DNA from 3 places in the Neobacillus sp. 114 genome. Region 3 is predicted to be linked to each of the others. Evidence: riboswitches for the same ligand, from Rfam matches in the RefSeq annotation. Region 3 holds a riboswitch; each other region holds the start of a gene.
What was found. A riboswitch is a leader RNA that binds a small molecule or an ion and turns the genes downstream of it on or off. The one in region 3 is predicted to bind lysine.

Region 1 (6,257 bases), 120 kb from region 3:
TTGCTGACCATTGTCCTTGAGATTTTTACGACTTATGTCGCCTTATGGATGTCTGATATTTTCGTTGTGACAGAAGCATACATTTTTTATTTTATTATTCTGCCTCCTATTCTTATGTTTTTTATGGTATATATCATTGAATTATTGTCAGATGCTATGTATATCCGATCAAAAATAGTTAAGTTTGAAAAAATGGAGGTTGTCAGCCAACTGGCGGCAAGTATTTCACACGAAGTTCGAAATCCTTTAACCGTTGTAAAAGGATTTATGGAATTGCTTAAATCTCCTAATCTATCTCTAGACGAGAAGAAACGCTATATTGAACATATAGAAAGAGAACTTCATAATGCCGAATCGATTATTAGTGATTACCTGGCTTTTGCAAAACCAGCAATCGAAAAAGTAGAACCACTTCTAATCGAACAAGAAATCCGCAATGTCATTGATATCATGAAGCCTTTAGCAAAAATGAGTTCCGTGACTATTACAGATAACCTTGGTCAAGGAACGGTTCAAGGAAACAAGAACTATTTCCGCCAATGCTTTTTAAATTTAATAAAAAATGCGATCGAAGCAATGCCAAATGGCGGGGAGCTTCAAATAGTTTCAGCTCTTGAAAAAAATAAGGTCACAGTTAAAATAGTTGATACCGGTGTCGGCATGAGTAAAGAGCAAATAAACCGCTTCGGTGAGCCATACTACACCAGTAAAACAAAGGGCACAGGATTAGGTTCCATGGTCGCGGTGAAAACCATTCAGACGATGAATGGGAAGCTTGATATTGACAGTATCTTAAATGTCGGAACGACCATAACCATCACATTACCCGCCTTTATTACAGAATATAAAATGGTTCAGAAGGATAGCCAATTAAAGTTAGAAACCGAATTTTAGCAAAAAAAGAGCTTTAAGCTCTTTTTTATTATAATCCTATAAGTTTTAGCGCGCTAACAATGATGACCGCTGAGATGACCGTACGAAGGGGCTTTGTCGGTACTTTTGAAGATAAGGTACTCCCTATTAAAACGCCAGGGATCGACCCGATTAACAGGTTCCCTACAAGCATATAATTGACACTTCCAGCATTCGCGTGGAGGAGTCCGGCAACAGTCACTAATAAAAAGGCATGGGCAATATCGGTGCCAACCAGCTCAGATCCTTTCAAGCGGTAGAGATATAGCATGGCAAGGGCAAATAATGATCCTGATCCTATTGAAGTCAGGCCGACGATAAAGCCGAAACCGGCACCGATTAAAATTGTTAATGTTCGTTTTTCCTCAATCGGCCTTAATTGCCAGCGGTTCGGCCTGATTTTATTATCAAAAAATGTCTTAATTAAAATGGCTGTGGCCACTAGAATTAGAACATAGCCAAGTCCATGTTTGATAATTTGTTCTTGATTGTGGAAATATTTTTCAAAAACCTGAAGGATGAGAATGGCTCCTGCTGCACTTGGGACACTACCGATAGCAAGATACTTCATGAGTTTAAAGTTAATTGTTTTCTGTCTCCAATGCTGAATGACTCCAAACAGTTTTGTAATGGAGTTGTAAACAAGGTCCGTTCCCACCGCAATGGAAGGCTGAATTCCGACCATGATGAGCACTGGGGTTAACAATGCTGCCCCTCCAACCCCTGTTAATCCTACCAATAACCCAACTAATAATCCCATTAATGCAATTCCTATGCTCATGTTGGGGGCCTCCTTCTTTCATGATGAATTCCGAGTAAATATATGTGAATTATAGAGTTTGAAGGAGATTTTGTAAACACTTTTCTGAATTTATTAAAGAAATATTTTTGCAGTGAGGATAGAGGGAAAAAAGATTAGCGGATACATTGAGGCCATGAAGGACATAATGGACAAGGGAACAACTAAAAATGTCCTTCATCAAGGTTATGAAGGACATTTTGAAACAGGTAACGGAAGGTTTTGGTCTTCAACGGGGTTATGAAGGACATTATGAATTGGTGACAACATGAATTTGTCCTTCATCAAAAAAATGAAGGACAAATCCAACCAGAATCCGGTTATTTTTGTCCTTCTTAAACCGATATCAAATTATATCATTCTACAAAACTTCCACTGCACTGTTCTGCAACAGCACATTTCGAAGCGTTTTAGTCTCCTCATCGTTTAATGGAATCAGCGGCAAGCGCAGACCGCCAGCATTGATCCCTTTCATATTTAAAGCTGCTTTTACAGGTGCTGGGCTAGGCGCTGCAAATAAAGCCTTCATAATGGGCAGTAATTCACGGTGTGCTGCAGCAGCGCCCGCCAAATCCCCATTTTTAAAGCGTGTAACCATATCCTGCATTTCATTCCCGATAATATGAGATGCAACGGAAATCACACCAACGCCGCCAATCGAAAGCACCGGCAAGGTCATTCCATCATCACCACTGTATAAAGAAAAGTCATCAGCAGTTTGTTTAACAATTTCGGCCATGTCATCCAAGTGGCCGCTAGCTTCCTTAACCGCTACGATATTAGGAATCTGAGAAAGGCGGATGACCGTTTCAGCAGATATATTGACGACACTGCGGCCCGGAATATTATAAAGCATAACCGGAAGAGAAGTAGATTCAGCAATCGCTTTAAAATGCTGATACATGCCCTCCTGGGATGGTTTATTATAGTATGGTGCAACGAGCATGATGCCGTCTACGCCGACTTCCTCTGCTAGCTTTGTTAGACTGATTGAGGATCTTGTGTTGTTGGAGCCAGTGCCTGCAATAACGGGAACTCTCCCGTCCACAACTTCAACCACAAATTTAAATAATGCCACTTTTTCCTCAGTTGATAAGGTAGGGGACTCACCAGTTGTTCCACAAACCACCAACCCGTCAGTACCATTCGCTAATAAATAATTTACTAAATCACTCGTCGCATTAAAATCAATTTCGCCATGCTGATCAAACGGAGTCACCATTGCTGTTAAAACTTGGCCAAAGTACATAAATTTCACCCTTTTAAAATTATTTTTAAAAAGAGGTAAGGCCAAACGCAAAAAGCAGCTGAGGGAAGGGCCCAACAGCTGCATCAGAAACGTTAATTTTACAAGTTCCCCTGCGTGAGATAGCCCTCCATATAGTTTCCTATATGACAATTCTGTATTTATTCAATAACAGAACCAGCTTCCGGAACAATGAGATCCTCAGAAGCTTCGGCAAATTCCCCTTTCTGCCACCGTCAACGGGTCCCATTACCCTTGGATGGTTTACTGATGGTCTTTGCGCCTCTATCCTCACTTCATAAGGTATGAAGTAAGAAGTATGTAATTAAAATTAATATAACAGAATATTCCTATTTGTTCAAGGGGTTTTTATAAAAAACACTAAAATCGTATATTTATTGATAGTTATATAGCATTGGGAGGAGAGCAGGGATTAACAGACTACGCTTCTTTTTTGAGTTTTTTCCCAATTATCCTTAAAATGGAGGTAATGTTGAAGAGGTGAATTATTGTGAAAATCGAAAATATTTTAATTGTCAGTCCCATGTATCAGGAGCTTCGGGCATACATCCAAAATGCGGGCGTCCAAAAGAATTTCCGTTATATCCCGGAGGATGAAGTTATTCAGGATAATTTGAAATGGGCGGATGCACTTGTATCTTTTAATCTCAAATCCGATTACGATTACAGTCATTTAAAATGGGTGCACTCGCTCGGTGCGGGAGTTGACCGTTTTTTATTTAAAAATGCCTGGGACGATAGTGTACTTTTGACAAGGACCATTTGTTCGTTTGGTCAAAGAATCGGAGAGTATTGTTTAAGCTACATATTAAGAGATTTACAATTTCACGAGGAGTTCCGGGAATTACAGTTGCAGAAAAAATGGCAGCAAAGGACTCCGAAGTTATTAAACGAACTCAAAGTGATGGTTTATGGAACCGGTGAAATTGGACAGGCTGCCGCGAAGCTTTTGTCTGGTTTCGGAGTGGAAGTTTACGGCGTCTCCCAAAGTGGAAAAGAAAAAGAGTATTTTAATGATGTAATGACTGTTGAATCTCATTTTACCCTACTAGGGGAAATGGATGTGATCATCAACACGATGCCGCTAACGGAACAAACGGCTGGATTTTTTAATAGTCAAGTTTTTCAAAAAGTAACAAATTCCGGTTTTATTAATGTTGGGCGAGGGGCATCGGTGGATGAAGAAGCATTGCTGCAAGCTTTGGAAGACGGGCAGGTCCGTTATGCTGTCTTGGATGTGTTTGCACAGGAGCCGCTGCCGGAAAATCATCCATTATGGAAACATCCTGGCGTACTGATTACCCCTCATATTTCAGCGGTAACGTCACCAGAAGAAGGTGCAGCGTGTTTTTTGGATACACTTAAAAACTTGGAAGAAAACAAACCTCTTAACAATAGAGTAGATACCAAGAAGGGATATTAGAATAGCAGGAGGATGAACGAAAATGACAGGAGTAATTGGCTTTATTGGCCTTGGAAATATGGGAGAGCCTATGGTCATGAATTTATTGAAGGCTGGTTTTCAGGTGAAGGTTTACAATCGAACTCCCGAGAAAACAAAGGCAGTTGTTGAAGCTGGCGCCGAGCAAGTGAACAGGCCTGCAGACGCCGCAGCACCTGGCGGAATCGTGATTACTATGGTGGCAAACGATCAGGCAGTAGAAGAGCTCGTTATGGGACCAAATGGGTTTGGGGAAGTGCTGGGGCAGGGCGGTATCCATTTATCAATGAGTACAATAGCTCCAGCAACATCACGAAAATTAGCAACTTATCATCAGGAGCATGGCAGCCAATATGTGGCCTCCCCAGTTTTTGGTCGTCCGGAAGCAGCGGCAGCTCAAAAATTGAATATTCTTAGCTCAGGGTCCAGTGTAGCGAAAGAGCGGGTAAAACACATCCAGGATGCTCTTGGCCAGCGTGTTTTTGATGTAGGGGAGGAGCCTGAAAGTGCCAATGTCATCAAGTTAGGCGGAAATTTTATGATTATGGCAGCAATGGAAGCAATGGCCGAAGCCTTTAATCTAGCTGAGAAAAATGGTATAGACCGGCAGCTGGCTGCTGAAATTTATGCATCAACCTTATTTAATTGTACAGTGTATCAAGGTTATGGCCAGATGATTGCCAAAAAGCAGTTTGAACCGGCGGGTTTTCAGCTGGCGCTCGGTCTTAAGGATTGCAACCTAGTTTTGGAGGAGGCAAACTCGACCCAGACACCGATGCCGTTAGCGGGTCTATTGCATAACCGCCTGCTAGCCTCAGTGGCCAAAAATCGCGGAAATCAGGATTGGGCAGCACTTACTAGAATTGCTCTTGAAGAAGCGGGATTGGAATAACAGGGTGCAGTGATGAATGTTGCTGAAAAAGTAAGAAAAATAAGAAAAATTGAAGGTATACGCTCATTAATTTCGTGTTCTGGCAGGAGATTAGCCGTAAAAGTAGAACATTATAATCAAACACCTAGAATTGCTTCTTGGAGTAGATAAAACAGGGAGTGGTTAGATGTCAAACCTTTTGAACAGAAAAATTTTATTGGCAAGCAGGCCAGTAGGAATGCCAGATGAAAGTAATTTTGAATTTATTGAGGAGAATGTTCCAGAACTTCAGGATGGTGAAGTATTGATTCGTTCTCTGTATTTGTCTGTAGACCCTTATATGAGGGGCCGGATGTCGGCTGCCAAATCTTATGCCAAGCCATATGAAGTCGGTCAGCCATTTAAAGGTGGGGTAGTTGGAAAAGTAGTCGAATCGAAAAATTCTCGGTTTGAAGCGGGCCAGTATGTAGACGGACTACTTGAATGGGCTGAATATAACGTTTCTGATGGAAGCGGCCTTCGCAGACTTAATCCAGAAATGGCACCTGTGACCACGGCACTTCATGTGCTCGGAATGCCTGGCTTGACCGCATATTTTGGATTGCTATACATAGGGGAGCCGAAGGAAGGGGAAACGGTTGTCGTTTCAGGTGCATCTGGAGCGGTCGGCACTGTTGTTGGTCAAATCGCTAAACTGAAAGGCTGCCGGGTTGTCGGGATTGCCGGCGGCGATGATAAATGCGCTTATTTGACTGAGGAACTAGGTTTTGATGCGGCAATTAACTACAAAGCAGAGGAGAACCTGCGTAAAGCATTGAAAGAAGCCTGTCCTAACGGTGTTGATGTTTATTTCGACAATGTTGGCGGTCATGTAAGCGATGCGGTGATGTCCTTAATTAATTTCCAGTCCAGGACTGCTATTTGCGGACAAATCTCCCAGTATAATGCGGATAAACCGCCTGTCGGT
Region 2 (6,257 bases), 650 kb from region 3:
AAGGGTAAATTACCTGCGAAACAGATTATTAGCGTGATTTTCCATTCGATGTTATACTTTCGTTAGATTTAAGTATTAATTAGGGAGGCAATGAAAAATGGCTATTGCACACGTAACAGATCAAAACTTTGCGACTGAAACAGGTTCAGGTCTTGTTCTTGTAGATTTCTGGGCACCATGGTGCGGACCTTGCAAAATGATTGCGCCAGTTTTAGAAGAGCTTGATGCTGAAATGGGAGATAAAGTAAAAATCACGAAACTTGACGTGGATGAAAATCCGCAAACGGCTTCTAATTTTGGAGTAATGAGCATTCCAACTTTACTAGTGTTGAAAAACGGTGAAGTTGTTGATAAAACTGTCGGCTTCCAACCAAAAGAAGCTTTAGCTGGCTTACTTCAAAAGCATCTATAAGCCCTCAATTAAAATAACCTTAACCGGTACTTCGGTTAAGGTTTTCTTTTTTCTAAAGACTCCCTCTTTAATTTGCGGGCAGATTGATTTAAAATTTGAAGAGAAACTCTGAGTGGGAGGAGCGGCCGGAATGAATGAAACCATTAAACAAAAGTTAACGCTGCTGCCGGACCAGCCCGGCTGCTACTTGATGAAGGATCGTCAAGGATCGATTATCTACGTTGGTAAGGCGAAAGTATTAAAGAACCGTGTTCGGTCTTATTTTACCGGTTCGCATGATGGGAAAACCCTTCGCTTGGTAAACGAGATTGAAGACTTTGAGTATATCGTGACCTCATCCAATATTGAAGCACTTCTGCTTGAATTAAATTTAATAAAAAAATATGATCCGAAATATAATGTCATGCTTAGGGATGATAAGACTTATCCATTTATTAAGCTGACTGCGGAAAGACACCCAAAGCTAATTATTACAAGAAAAGTAAAAAAGGATAAAGGTAAGTATTTTGGTCCATATCCCAACGTAGGGGCTGCCAACGAAACAAAGAAACTGCTTGACCGGATTTATCCGCTCCGCAAATGTTCTACGCTTCCTGACCGAGTCTGCCTCTATTATCACTTGGGGCAGTGCCTGGCGCCTTGTGTAAATGAGGTTTCAGAAGAACAGTATAAACAAATGACCGATGAAATTACCCGCTTTTTAAATGGCGGTTATAAGGAAATAAAAAAGGATCTGACAGAAAAAATGCAGGCTGCCGCGGAAGAGCTTGATTTTGAAAGAGCAAAGGAATTCCGTGACAAAATCATTCATATTGAAACAATCATGGAAAAACAAAAGATCACGATGACGGATTTTACTGACCGTGACGTATTCGGCTATGCCGTTGACAAAGGCTGGATGTGTGTTCAAGTATTTTTTGTGCGTCAGGGGAAGCTGATTGAACGAGACGTTTCGATGTTCCCTATTTATAATGAGCCGGAAGAAGAAATCCTCACATTCCTCGGCCAATTTTATCAGAAGACGAACCATTTTAAACCGAAGGAAATTCTCATCCAGGACGATGTGGATTTGCAGATGGCTGAGCAGTTATTGGAAGTAAAAGTCATTAAGCCGCAGCGGGGCCAGAAGAAGGACCTTGTCAAAATGGCAATTAAAAATGCGAAAATCGCCTTGAATGAAAAATTCTCTCTTATTGAAAAAGATGAGGAAAGAACGATCAAAGCCGTTGAAAACCTCGGAGAAATGCTTGGCATTTATACGCCCCACCGGATCGAAGCCTTTGATAACTCTAACATTCAAGGAACAGACCCAGTTTCAGCGATGATTGTTTTTACAGACGGCAAAGCAAACAAGCGGGAATATCGGAAATATAAAATTAAGTCTGTTGAAGGCCCGGATGATTATGAATCAATGAGAGAGGTAACGAGACGAAGATACTCGAGGGCTCTAAAGGAAGAGCTTCCGCTGCCTGACTTGATCATCATTGACGGTGGAAAGGGACATGTGGAAGCTGTCCGCGATGTGCTAGAAAATGAATTGGGGCTGGACATACCTCTCGCTGGACTAGTGAAGGATGAGAAGCACCGCACATCACAGCTTATGTATGGGAATCCATTAGAAATTGTAGCGCTCGCCCGGAATAGCCAGGAATTTTATTTACTCCAGCGAATCCAGGATGAAGTTCACCGCTTTGCGATTACCTTCCACCGGCAGACACGCGGTAAAACCGCATTCCAATCCCTACTTGACGATATTCCTGGGATTGGCGAAAAACGCAAGAAGCAGCTATTAAAGGAATTTGGCTCTGTTAAGAAAATGAAAGAGGCAACCCTTGAGGAATTTAGAGGGATTGGAATCCCCCAAAATGTGGCAGAAGAATTAATAAAAAAACTTCAGTCACAATAATTGTCACTCTAATATTACTATGCTATAATGAATAAAAATTTAATAGACTATCACTTTTATAAGTTAAGTGAAGGTAGAGGTGCGAGCTTCAAGAGTAAAGGCCCGGAGAAGGATGAGCTTCAACGATGGGCTTTGAAAGGGAATGTTCGCCGAAGTAGGGAAACACTCATTATTTTCCTTGCTGGTTCGTCATTGAAAAAATGCCGGATTGTCAAGACCGTTGTCTTGGAGCGCTATCTTTCATTGTCTACTAACGCGAAAATTTTAATTTTGTGTTTTCAAAGCAATGGGATATGCTCCCATTGCTTTTTATTTTTTTACAAGAATGACTGAGAGAAGGGGAAGACATGGGTTTAATAGTACAGAAATTTGGCGGGACCTCCGTTGGCAGCATTGAAAAAATTCTAAATGTCGCAGAATGTGTGCGGGGGGAAAAGGAACGTGGAAACCAAGTAGTGGTCGTTGTTTCGGCAATGGGAAAATCGACGGACCAGCTTGTTAATATGGCAAAGGAAATATCCGAGCAGCCGAATAAGCGGGAAATGGATATGCTTCTCTCAACAGGTGAGCAGGTGACGATCGCATTGCTTTCGATGGCCTTAAACCAAAAAGGGCTGGAGGCCGTTTCCTTTACAGGCTGGCAGGCTGGAATCATGACAGAGCCTGTTCACGGCAATGCAAGGATTTCGAAAATAAACACTGATGCTGTTCAAAAACAGCTTCATGCGGGAAAAGTCGTCATCGTGGCTGGATTCCAAGGGGTTACCGAAGACGGGGAAATCACTACGCTCGGACGTGGGGGCTCTGATACAACTGCAGTTGCGTTGGCTGCTGCTCTAAATGCGGATAAATGTGATATTTATACCGATGTAACCGGGGTATTTACAACGGATCCCCGTTATGTCAAGAACGCTCGGAAATTATTATCGGTATCGTATGACGAAATGCTTGAACTGGCCAATTTGGGTGCGGGAGTTCTACATCCAAGAGCGGTCGAGTTTGCAAAAAATTATAATGTAAGGCTTGAGGTCCGCTCTAGCATGGAGAAGGTTGAAGGAACTGTAATTGAGGGGGAAGCAACGATGGAACAAAATTTAGTCGTACGCGGAGTCGCGTTTGAAGATGGAATCACACGTGTTACTGTTTTAGGGCTTAGAAATTCATTAACAAGCTTATCAACTATTTTTACGACATTGGCCAAAAATCAAATTAATGTGGATATTATTATTCAAAGCACAACAGAAGAGGGAGCTGCCAATCTCTCCTTTTCCATCCATACCGATGATTGGATCCCAACCTTAAATGTGCTTGAAAACAATAAAGAAACACTTGCCTATGACCAGCTTGATGCTGAGAATAAACTGGCAAAGGTATCAATTGTTGGTTCCGGAATGATTTCTAATCCTGGTGTGGCTGCGAAAATGTTTGAGGTTCTTGCGAACAGCAATATTCCTGTAAAGATGGTCAGCACCTCAGAAATCAAAGTATCAGCTGTAGTAGAAGAAAAAAATATGCTCAAAGCAGTAGAAGCCTTGCACGAGGCATTTGAACTTGGGAAAATTAAATGAAAACTCGCCGATTGGCGAGTCCGGCAGGACGGTTCATGAGGCGTAGCTGAATTTATGCCTTAAGAAAGGGGGCCTGTGGCCCCCTTTTCTTTTAGTCTAGTTTATCCCATTTGACGGTGAAGCAAACTTTGTTCGATTTTTTGACCGGGTGTTCGAAGGTTTCCGCAATAGCCCCTTTTTGGACTTCGATTTGCTGAGCAAGGAAGCCGGCTTCAAGTTGAAAGAAGTTTTCCGCTTTTGATTTAACACGCGATACAATCATTGGACTTGCCAACTCGAATTCCAGCTCATTTTTTGCTTCCTTCTTAATTTCTAACTCACCCCAAGAAGCTTTTGCAAAAAAATCTATCAGGCTTTCGTAGCTTTCCAAAGGAAATTTTCGGGCGAGACGTTTCCCTGCCCAGTAAAGAATTTCAGGAGTGTCCTTGCCGAAAATTTCAGGAAGAAGAACTTCTCTAATTAATTCATAGCCAAATATAGAGATTGTCCTTGGTTCCGGCGTTTGTAGATCTTGGTCCATTACTGCACTATCTTTCATTTACTTCCCCTCTTTCTATCATTCTATTATATACAAATCGAGTTCTGTTTCAGTACAGTTTTCTAATAATGTAAAGAAGTCGCAAAGAAATTTATTATTTTACAATATTTGTTCTTGTTTCTTATCATAATTATCGTTTCCGATATAGGAAAAAAATTCTCCCGTAAGATGTTGGTAATTACAAGCAAAAATAAAGCGCTTACAAAATGATAACATGTCGAAATTCATATCTATCATAATATCAATATATTTTAAAAATTTTATTTTTCATCGCTTTTTTATGTATCCGTTTCCTTGACGCTCTATGATGTTGGGAGTAAAATGGACATGTCACATAATTGTCACAGTGATGCTAGGTTATATTAATGAAGGAAGTAAAAACTTAACATCATTTTTTAAAATTTAAAAGGGGGTAAATCAATGGCGGGGAATCGCGAATTTTTCAATCGGAGACTGCACTCGTTGCTTGGGGTTATCCCAATCGGGGTATTCATTGTACAGCACCTGATTGTCAACCACTTTGCAACAGAAGGAGTGGAATCCTTCAACAAAGCAGCAAATTTCATGGGGACTCTTCCGTTCCGTATTGTCCTTGAAACAGTAGTAATTTATTTACCTTTGCTGTTCCATGCAATCTATGGATTGTACATTGCATTTACAGCAAAAAACAATGTTTCAAGATTTGGTTTCTTTAGAAACTGGATGTTCATGCTTCAGCGTGTATCAGGGGTAATCACTCTTATTTTTATCGCATGGCATGTTTGGGAAACACGTATTGCCGCTGCATTCGGTGCTGAGGTTAACTTCCAAATGATGCATGATATTCTTTCTTCACCAATCATGTTTGCATTTTATGTAATTGGTATTATTTCAGCTATTTTCCACTTTGCGAACGGATTATGGTCATTCATGGTAAGCTGGGGTATTACGCAATCCCCAAGGTCACAAACTATTGCTACATATTTTACGATGGTAGTTTTCGTACTTCTATCTATCGTAGCCGTTCAAACTCTATTAGCTTTTGTTTGATAAATTAATGATTTCTTGATTGGAAAAATATTGGATTTGGATTAAGGGAGTGAGTCACGATGAGTAAAGGTAAGGTGATCATTGTCGGTGGCGGATTGGCCGGCTTGATGGCGACTATTAAAGTTGCAGAACACGGAACTCCTGTAGAATTATTTTCTCTTGTTCCTGTTAAACGCTCTCACTCTGTTTGTGCCCAAGGCGGTATTAATGGAGCAGTAAATACTAAAGGTGAAGGGGATTCCCCATGGATTCACTTTGATGATACGGTTTACGGCGGAGATTTCTTGGCTAACCAGCCTCCGGTTAAGGCAATGTGTGATGCTGCGCCTGGTATTATCAATTTATTTGACCGGATGGGTGTTATGTTTAACCGTACTCCGGAAGGTCTATTAGACTTCCGCCGTTTCGGGGGAACTCAACACCACAGAACTGCATTTGCTGGTGCTACAACTGGTCAGCAGCTTTTATATGCATTAGATGAGCAGGTTCGCCGCCACGAGGTAGCAGGGCTTGTTACTAAATATGAAGGCTGGGAGTTTTTGGGTGCAGTCGTTGACGAGGAAGGCGTTTGCCGTGGAATCGTTGCCCAAGACTTAAAAACAATGGAAATCAAATCATTCGTTGCGGATGCTGTTATTATGGCAACTGGCGGACCTGGTATTATCTTTGGTAAATCTACAAACTCAGTAATTAACACTGGTTCTGCAGCATCGATTGTTTATCAGCAGGGTGCATATTATGCGAACGGTGAAATGATTCAGATTCACCCAACTGCCATCCCTGGTGACGATAAACTTCGCTTAA
Region 3 (6,257 bases):
CACTTTAAAATCGTAACTGTCTCTCCGGTTGTTTTAATGCTCACCATTTGTCCATTTTGGTATCGATTATTGGTGCTTTTCAAATTAAACACTCCTTCTGTTATCTAATTGAGTATACCACATATTTACAAAACTGTTTGGTTGTTCAGGGGCATTTTTTTGTTTTTTTTGTTGCTTTAATTTAACGTTTTTAATATTGATTTTAACTAATTTAATTTTTTAAATAAATTAAATTAAAAATATTAATTTATCCTTTAAATTATTATGAAAGTGATGTATGATATGGTTAATAAAGGAAGGGAGAATAAAATGGCTTACCCGTTAATTACTAATTGCCCCGTTTGCAGCAAACAATTAAACATTACTAAACTGCAGTGTAAACATTGCCACACGACGGTGGAAAATGAATTCGAATTATCAAAGCTTGCCTCACTTGGACAGGAACAGCTTCATTTTATTGAAATTTTCCTGAAGTGCCGCGGAAGTATTAAAGAAGTCGAAAAAGAACTTGGGATTTCTTATCCGACCGTTAGAGGGAAATTAGACGACATCATTTCGGCCTTGGGCTACTCAGCAAACCGGAAGCCGGAGGTTGATAAGAAGAAGGTTGTATCCATGCTGGAAAAAGGGGAAATCACTGCCGAAGAGGCTATTGCCTTATTAAAAGAGGGGGATATGTAAATGAAAGATGAAATCTCTAGAGTGTTAACGTTGGTCGAGGAAGGTAAGCTTGATAAAGAAAAAGCGACTGAACTGATTAACATCCTTCAAGGGAAGGAACTAACTGTTGAATTAAAGAAAGAAACCTCATCATATGGCAGCAAAATGCTAAAAATCCGAGTTAATTCCCATGAAGGTGACAATGTTAATGTCAATCTTCCCATTAATCTTGTGAAAGCAGTGTTGAAGGTGGGCACCAGCATTGCCGAAAGAATTCCGCAAGCGGAAAAGTATGTGAAAGATATCAATGTAGATTTGTTGATAGAAGCGATTGAAAACGAACTAGACGGCCAAATTGTTGATGTTACTTCCGCAAATGGCGATAAAGTATTTGTGGTGATTGAATAAGCATGTTAAAGGTGGGTTTAAAAGTAAAAGGAAAAAGCTTTATGGTACCTGTTCCTTATGTTGTATTAAAACTATTTAGTTCGGTTATCACATCTAGAAGATTTATTGATTTTATAAACAAATCGATTAAAAAAGGCGGGGAAAAATTCGTCTTTCCAAAGATAGAAAAAAGGGACTTGAAGCCTTTATTGGATGGTCTGACCAAGTATAAAGGCCTGTTGTTAGTGGATACGAAATTAAAAGATGGGACAGAGGTTACTATTAGATTATAAAAAAATGGCTCCTTGGGAGCCATTTTTAATTTTAATTGTTTAAATCACACTTCTCCAAAGGAATAACCTTTGTTTTCTTTGTGAATTTATAGCCTAACCAAAGGATAAGGAATAATGGCAGACCGATATAGGATACTAAAACACCGTTCCAATCAATATGATCGCCCATAAATGCTGAATAGTTTTGCCCAATTACGACAATGGCGCAAACAATAAATGCAAAGATTGGGCCAAATGGGAACAGCTTTGATTTATATGGCAATAAATTTAGATCTTTGCCTTGAGCTACATAAGCTCTGCGGAAACGGTAATGACAAATCGCAATTCCTAGCCATGCGATAAAGCCGGACATACCGGAAGCATTTAAAAGCCATACATAAACTGTACCATCGCCAAAGAGGGATGCCAGAAAAGCAAGTGTTCCGACTAATGCTGTTACAATTAAAGCATTAACTGGCACACCATTTTTGTTCAATTTACCAAGAAATTTTGGTGCTTTTCCTTCACGTGCCAAATCCCAAAGCATCCGAGTCGATGCATACATTCCTGAATTACCTGCTGATAAAACAGCTGTTAAAATGACTGCGTTCATGACAGAAGCAGCAAATGCGATTCCTGCTTTTTGGAAAACAAGCGTAAATGGACTTACGGCAACATCTCCATTAGCAAGGTTTTCATTTGTGTAAGGAATAATAAGACCAATAACAAGAATAGCTAACACATAGAATAAAAGAATTCGCCAAAAAACTTGCTTTACTGCACGCGGAATTGATTTTTCTGGGTTATCTGTTTCACCCGCTGCAACACCTAAAAGTTCAGTTCCTTGGAAGGAAAATCCAGCTGCCATAAAGATTCCAAGCATAGCCATGAATCCGCCATGGAATGGTGCATCTCCAACTGTAAAGTTTTTAAAGCCAATTGCTTCATTTCCCATAATTCCAAAAATCATTAACGTACCAGCAATGATAAAGATCACAACAGTTACAACTTTAATTAATGAGAACCAATATTCCGCCTCGCCAAATCCCTTAACGGAAAGATAATTTAACAAGAACATGATAACTAAAAAGATGCTGCTCCATAATAGTGAAGGAGAATCTGGGAACCAGAATTTCATAATCATTGTTACTGCAGAAAGTTCTGCTGCAATCGTAATAGCCCAGTTGTACCAATAGTTCCAGCCTAGGGCAAAGCCAAGGGATGGATCCACGAATTTCGTAGCATAGGTACTAAAGCTTCCTGCTACCGGCATGTAGGCACCCATTTCAGCTAAGCTTTGCATTAAGAAATAAACCATAATGCCAATAACAAGATATGAAAGAATCGCTCCGCCAGGTCCCGCACTATGGATCGCTCCGCCGCTGGCAAGAAATAATCCGGTCCCGATGGTTCCACCAAGAGAAATCATCGTAAGATGGCGGGACTTTAAGCTCCGTCTTAATTCATTTTTATCATTTTTCGGACCCGTGGGCCTAGTGTATATTTCGTCTTTACTTACCTGCGATGTTTGCATGCTTATGACTCCTTTTAAATTTTTTTATAGGAAGGAGTTTGGAATAAAAAATGCCCTCGAAGCAGATTCGACGGCATTTGTATATACCCCGCATCATACCTTCCGAAAGATAGCTCAACACGTAAAGCTGGTAAGGCTAAACGTGACAGTTCTGTTCCTGTTCGGAGACAGCCCCAGCATGTTTCTCCAGAGAGAAAAACACACTTCGGCAGCTTTTCCTTTCAAACGGAGTCAAAAACATCTCTGCGTCTCGTCCATTTTACTGATAAAAACCGCGACCTCTACCTCATCGGTTTTGATGAGGATTTAATATTAAAAATGATATATTACTAGAGTATATACGTTTTAATAAATTTGTCAATATTATATTTTGGAAACGAGGGTTTAAGGGGTTTTTGTAAGGTGAATATTAATGTAATATGCCTTTATAATTATTCAACTTAATCTTTGGGCTCTATTTCCAGATAATTAATTGTTTTTTAAATATATTAATTAGTTTACATCCTAGCTATGAATCGTTATCATTTTTTTAAATAAATAGTGGAAAGACAGGAGAAATATTCATGCAGATGGTTGGAATTATTATCGGTTCTTTTATAATTGTAACTGCATTCAATCTTTTCCTTATCCCTCACGAGGTTTTAAGTAGCGGGATGAGCGGAATTTCGATGATAGTAGGAATGATTACCCCCATAAACACAGGAGTGGCTAATCTTTTGTTGAACCTTCCCCTTTTAATCATTGGCTATAAAATGCTAGGAAAAAGATTTATCTTTAATTCAATCTTTTCAGTGTTCGTTATTTCTTTAGGACTTTATTTAGTACCAGTGTTTCCAGTTGCGAAAGATACCATCCTTTCATCAATATTTGGCGGAGCTTTGACCGGTCTGGGGGTTGGAATCGTATTTCGAAGCTCAGGTTCAACGGGCGGATTTGATATCATCGGAATGATTGTTTCCCGGAAGAAAGACTTTCCAATCGGGGTGCTCCTCTCCGGAATGAACGCGGTTGTTATTGTAATTAGCGGATTTTTATTCAATTGGGATTCGGCCCTCAATACGTTGGTTTCGATTTTTGTTACAGGAAAAGTGGTTGACGCTATTTACACGGACCATGTCAAATTAACTTTAATGATAATAACAGAAAAGGGCGAAGAAATGAGAAATCATTTGGTGGCCAACTTATACCGTGGACTCACCATTATGGATGGGGTTGGAGGATATACAAATGGCAGCAGAAAGATTTTAATCTCGGTCATTTCAAGATATGAGTTAAACGAGGTTAAATCTCTTATTTCTGAAGTCGATCCGACAGCTTTTGTGAATATTACAGAAACGATAGAAGTAATGGGGTTGTTTCATCGGCCTAGCCCGTAATAATGTTTTTAAAAATAGAGGCCGTCTCAGTACCATGGGAGTTTAGTTCCGTTTATGAGACGGCCTCTATTTTGTATTTTTAATTGTTTATATATTTTTCAAAAACAAAGCCAAAATCTTTGACACAATATTGTTTTTTACTTTCCTCGAGCCACTGGAATGCTGCCTGATTCAACATTTTAAATTGAACAACCAAATTGTTGTCAGGAGTGGAGACGCGACCTAATGTTGTGGAAGCGACATCGAGACTTTGCTTGGCAAACTGAAGTGAAATTTCATTTTCATGGGTAATCTCGGAAATTTTTATAAGTGCCTTGTATAAATCTTTGACTTCCTCGATATGCTTTTTATGAATGTCAATGGAGAAAGGCTGAGAGCCGATTTTGAATTTGATTTCTACGTCTAGGTCGACTGTACCGGCCGTTTCCAACATAACATCTGATATTTTTTTTGTGGCATAGCTGTACCGATAAAGCATCCGCTTTTTGCTTGTAGCACTAGTACCATCAAGATGGATGAGAGCATTGTTTGTAAAGCAATACTCATCAGATTTTGATTTAATTAAGAAATAAATCTTCTCATTATCCTCATGCATTACGTAATCATCGGCATCCACCTTATCATAATCGGAAGGCTTAATCACCGACCCTACATCACTTAATCCCAACAAATCTGAAGCCACTTTTCCAAACGTTGTGTCAACCTCTCTCTACTTATAATATTTGCCATTCTTATGTACGAATAGGAGGTGCAGAGGTTTCGTTATTTGAATGACAATTTAAAATTTATTTCCAACATTTTTAGAGTATGTATTTTATTTTAAGGGAAAATCAGTATTAACAAACTATTCAGAAATCTGTTATACTTTAGAGTATTGAAATATTCAAAGCTGACAAGAGTTAAAGGGGAAAACAATGCGTCCTATCATTTTAGGCATCTTTGCCGCTTTCTTTTTTGCATTTACATTTATTTTAAACAGGGCAATGGACCTTGCTGGCGGCAGCTGGGTTTGGAGTGCATCACTAAGATATTTCTTTATGATTCCATTTTTATTGCTTATTGTAATGGGGAGGAAAAATCTTAAGCCACTCTTGAAAGAGCTGAAAACGGCACCAGGAAAATGGACTTTATGGAGTTGTATTGGCTTCGGTTTGTTTTATGCGCCGCTTTGTTTTTCTGCTTCCTATGCCCCCGGTTGGCTAATTGCTGCAACCTGGCAAATAACCATTATTTCAGGTTCCCTTTTAGCTCCCCTCTTTTATGAAAAGGTCATGACCATTAACGGCCCAATTATAGTGAGAGGGAAAATTCCCTTTAAAGGGCTGGCAATGTCATTAATCATTCTGATGGGAATCGTTTTAATGCAGCTTGAGCAGGCGGGTACCCTTTCGGTTACGGCAATCGTATTAGGAGTAATGCCTGTTATAATTGCTTCTTTTGCTTACCCGCTTGGAAATCGTAAAATGATGGATATTTGCGGTGGAAGACTTGATGTTTTTCAGCGTGTTCTCGGAATGACTCTGGCAAGCATGCCCTTTTGGCTGATTTTGTCCATATATGGCCTAGTTACAGAGGGACCTCCAAGTATAGGGCAAACATTTCAATCCGGGTTAGTGGCTATTTCCTCCGGGGTAATAGCTACCATCCTGTTTTTTCAGGCGACTGATTTGGTAAGAGGAAATATGCAAAAGCTAGCCGCTGTAGAAGCAACACAGGCGATGGAGGTTTTATTCGCTTTAATTGGGGAAGTATGGCTCCTAAATACTTCTTTGCCAAATGCCGTTTCTTGGCTGGGAATGCTGCTTGTAATGGGTGGTATGGTTCTTCATAGCTATATAACTCATAAAAAGGCACCGCTCAGTGCCAGCAAGGAAAGTGCTTAATATTTAAAAAGAGGCTTTAGAGACAGCCTCTTTTTTGTTATCCATTTAAATATGGCTCGAGTTTGTCTATTAATCCTTGCATTATAGCTGCATTTTCCTTATACATTTCTTTAGACTTTTCGCAATCAGTTGATAGTGAAAAAAT

Region 1: it holds a riboswitch for lysine, as region 3 does, so the genes downstream of both, dapA (4-hydroxy-tetrahydrodipicolinate synthase) here and QNN06_RS21405 (amino acid permease) in region 3, are expected to answer to the same signal.
Region 2: it holds a riboswitch for lysine, as region 3 does, so the genes downstream of both, QNN06_RS24840 (aspartate kinase) here and QNN06_RS21405 (amino acid permease) in region 3, are expected to answer to the same signal.

The regions. Positions count from the first base shown of each region.
Region 1 covers NZ_CP126144.1:4,282,735-4,288,991, reverse strand. Annotated here, with positions in the region: gene QNN06_RS20810 (ATP-binding protein) at 1-894, shown strand, start outside; gene QNN06_RS20805 (sulfite exporter TauE/SafE family protein) at 923-1,693, opposite strand; gene dapA (4-hydroxy-tetrahydrodipicolinate synthase) at 2,073-2,960, opposite strand; lysine riboswitch at 3,073-3,253, opposite strand; gene QNN06_RS20795 (D-2-hydroxyacid dehydrogenase) at 3,469-4,401, shown strand; gene QNN06_RS20790 (NAD(P)-dependent oxidoreductase) at 4,424-5,311, shown strand; gene QNN06_RS20785 (NADP-dependent oxidoreductase) at 5,478-6,257, shown strand, end outside.
Region 2 covers NZ_CP126144.1:5,054,705-5,060,961, reverse strand. Annotated here, with positions in the region: gene trxA (thioredoxin) at 98-412, shown strand; gene uvrC (excinuclease ABC subunit UvrC) at 543-2,318, shown strand; lysine riboswitch at 2,385-2,562, shown strand; gene QNN06_RS24840 (aspartate kinase) at 2,666-3,886, shown strand; gene QNN06_RS24835 (YslB family protein) at 3,978-4,424, opposite strand; gene QNN06_RS24830 (succinate dehydrogenase cytochrome b558 subunit) at 4,845-5,453, shown strand; gene sdhA (succinate dehydrogenase flavoprotein subunit) at 5,513-6,257, shown strand, end outside.
Region 3 covers NZ_CP126144.1:4,404,674-4,410,930, reverse strand. Annotated here, with positions in the region: gene QNN06_RS21425 (hypothetical protein) at 1-83, opposite strand, end outside; gene QNN06_RS21420 (DUF2089 domain-containing protein) at 310-681, shown strand; gene QNN06_RS21415 (SHOCT-like domain-containing protein) at 682-1,068, shown strand; gene QNN06_RS21410 (hypothetical protein) at 1,071-1,340, shown strand; gene QNN06_RS21405 (amino acid permease) at 1,372-2,853, opposite strand; lysine riboswitch at 2,956-3,145, opposite strand; gene QNN06_RS21400 (YitT family protein) at 3,417-4,229, shown strand; gene QNN06_RS21395 (PH domain-containing protein) at 4,309-4,911, opposite strand; gene QNN06_RS21390 (DMT family transporter) at 5,144-6,112, shown strand; gene QNN06_RS21385 (DUF421 domain-containing protein) at 6,150-6,257, opposite strand, start outside.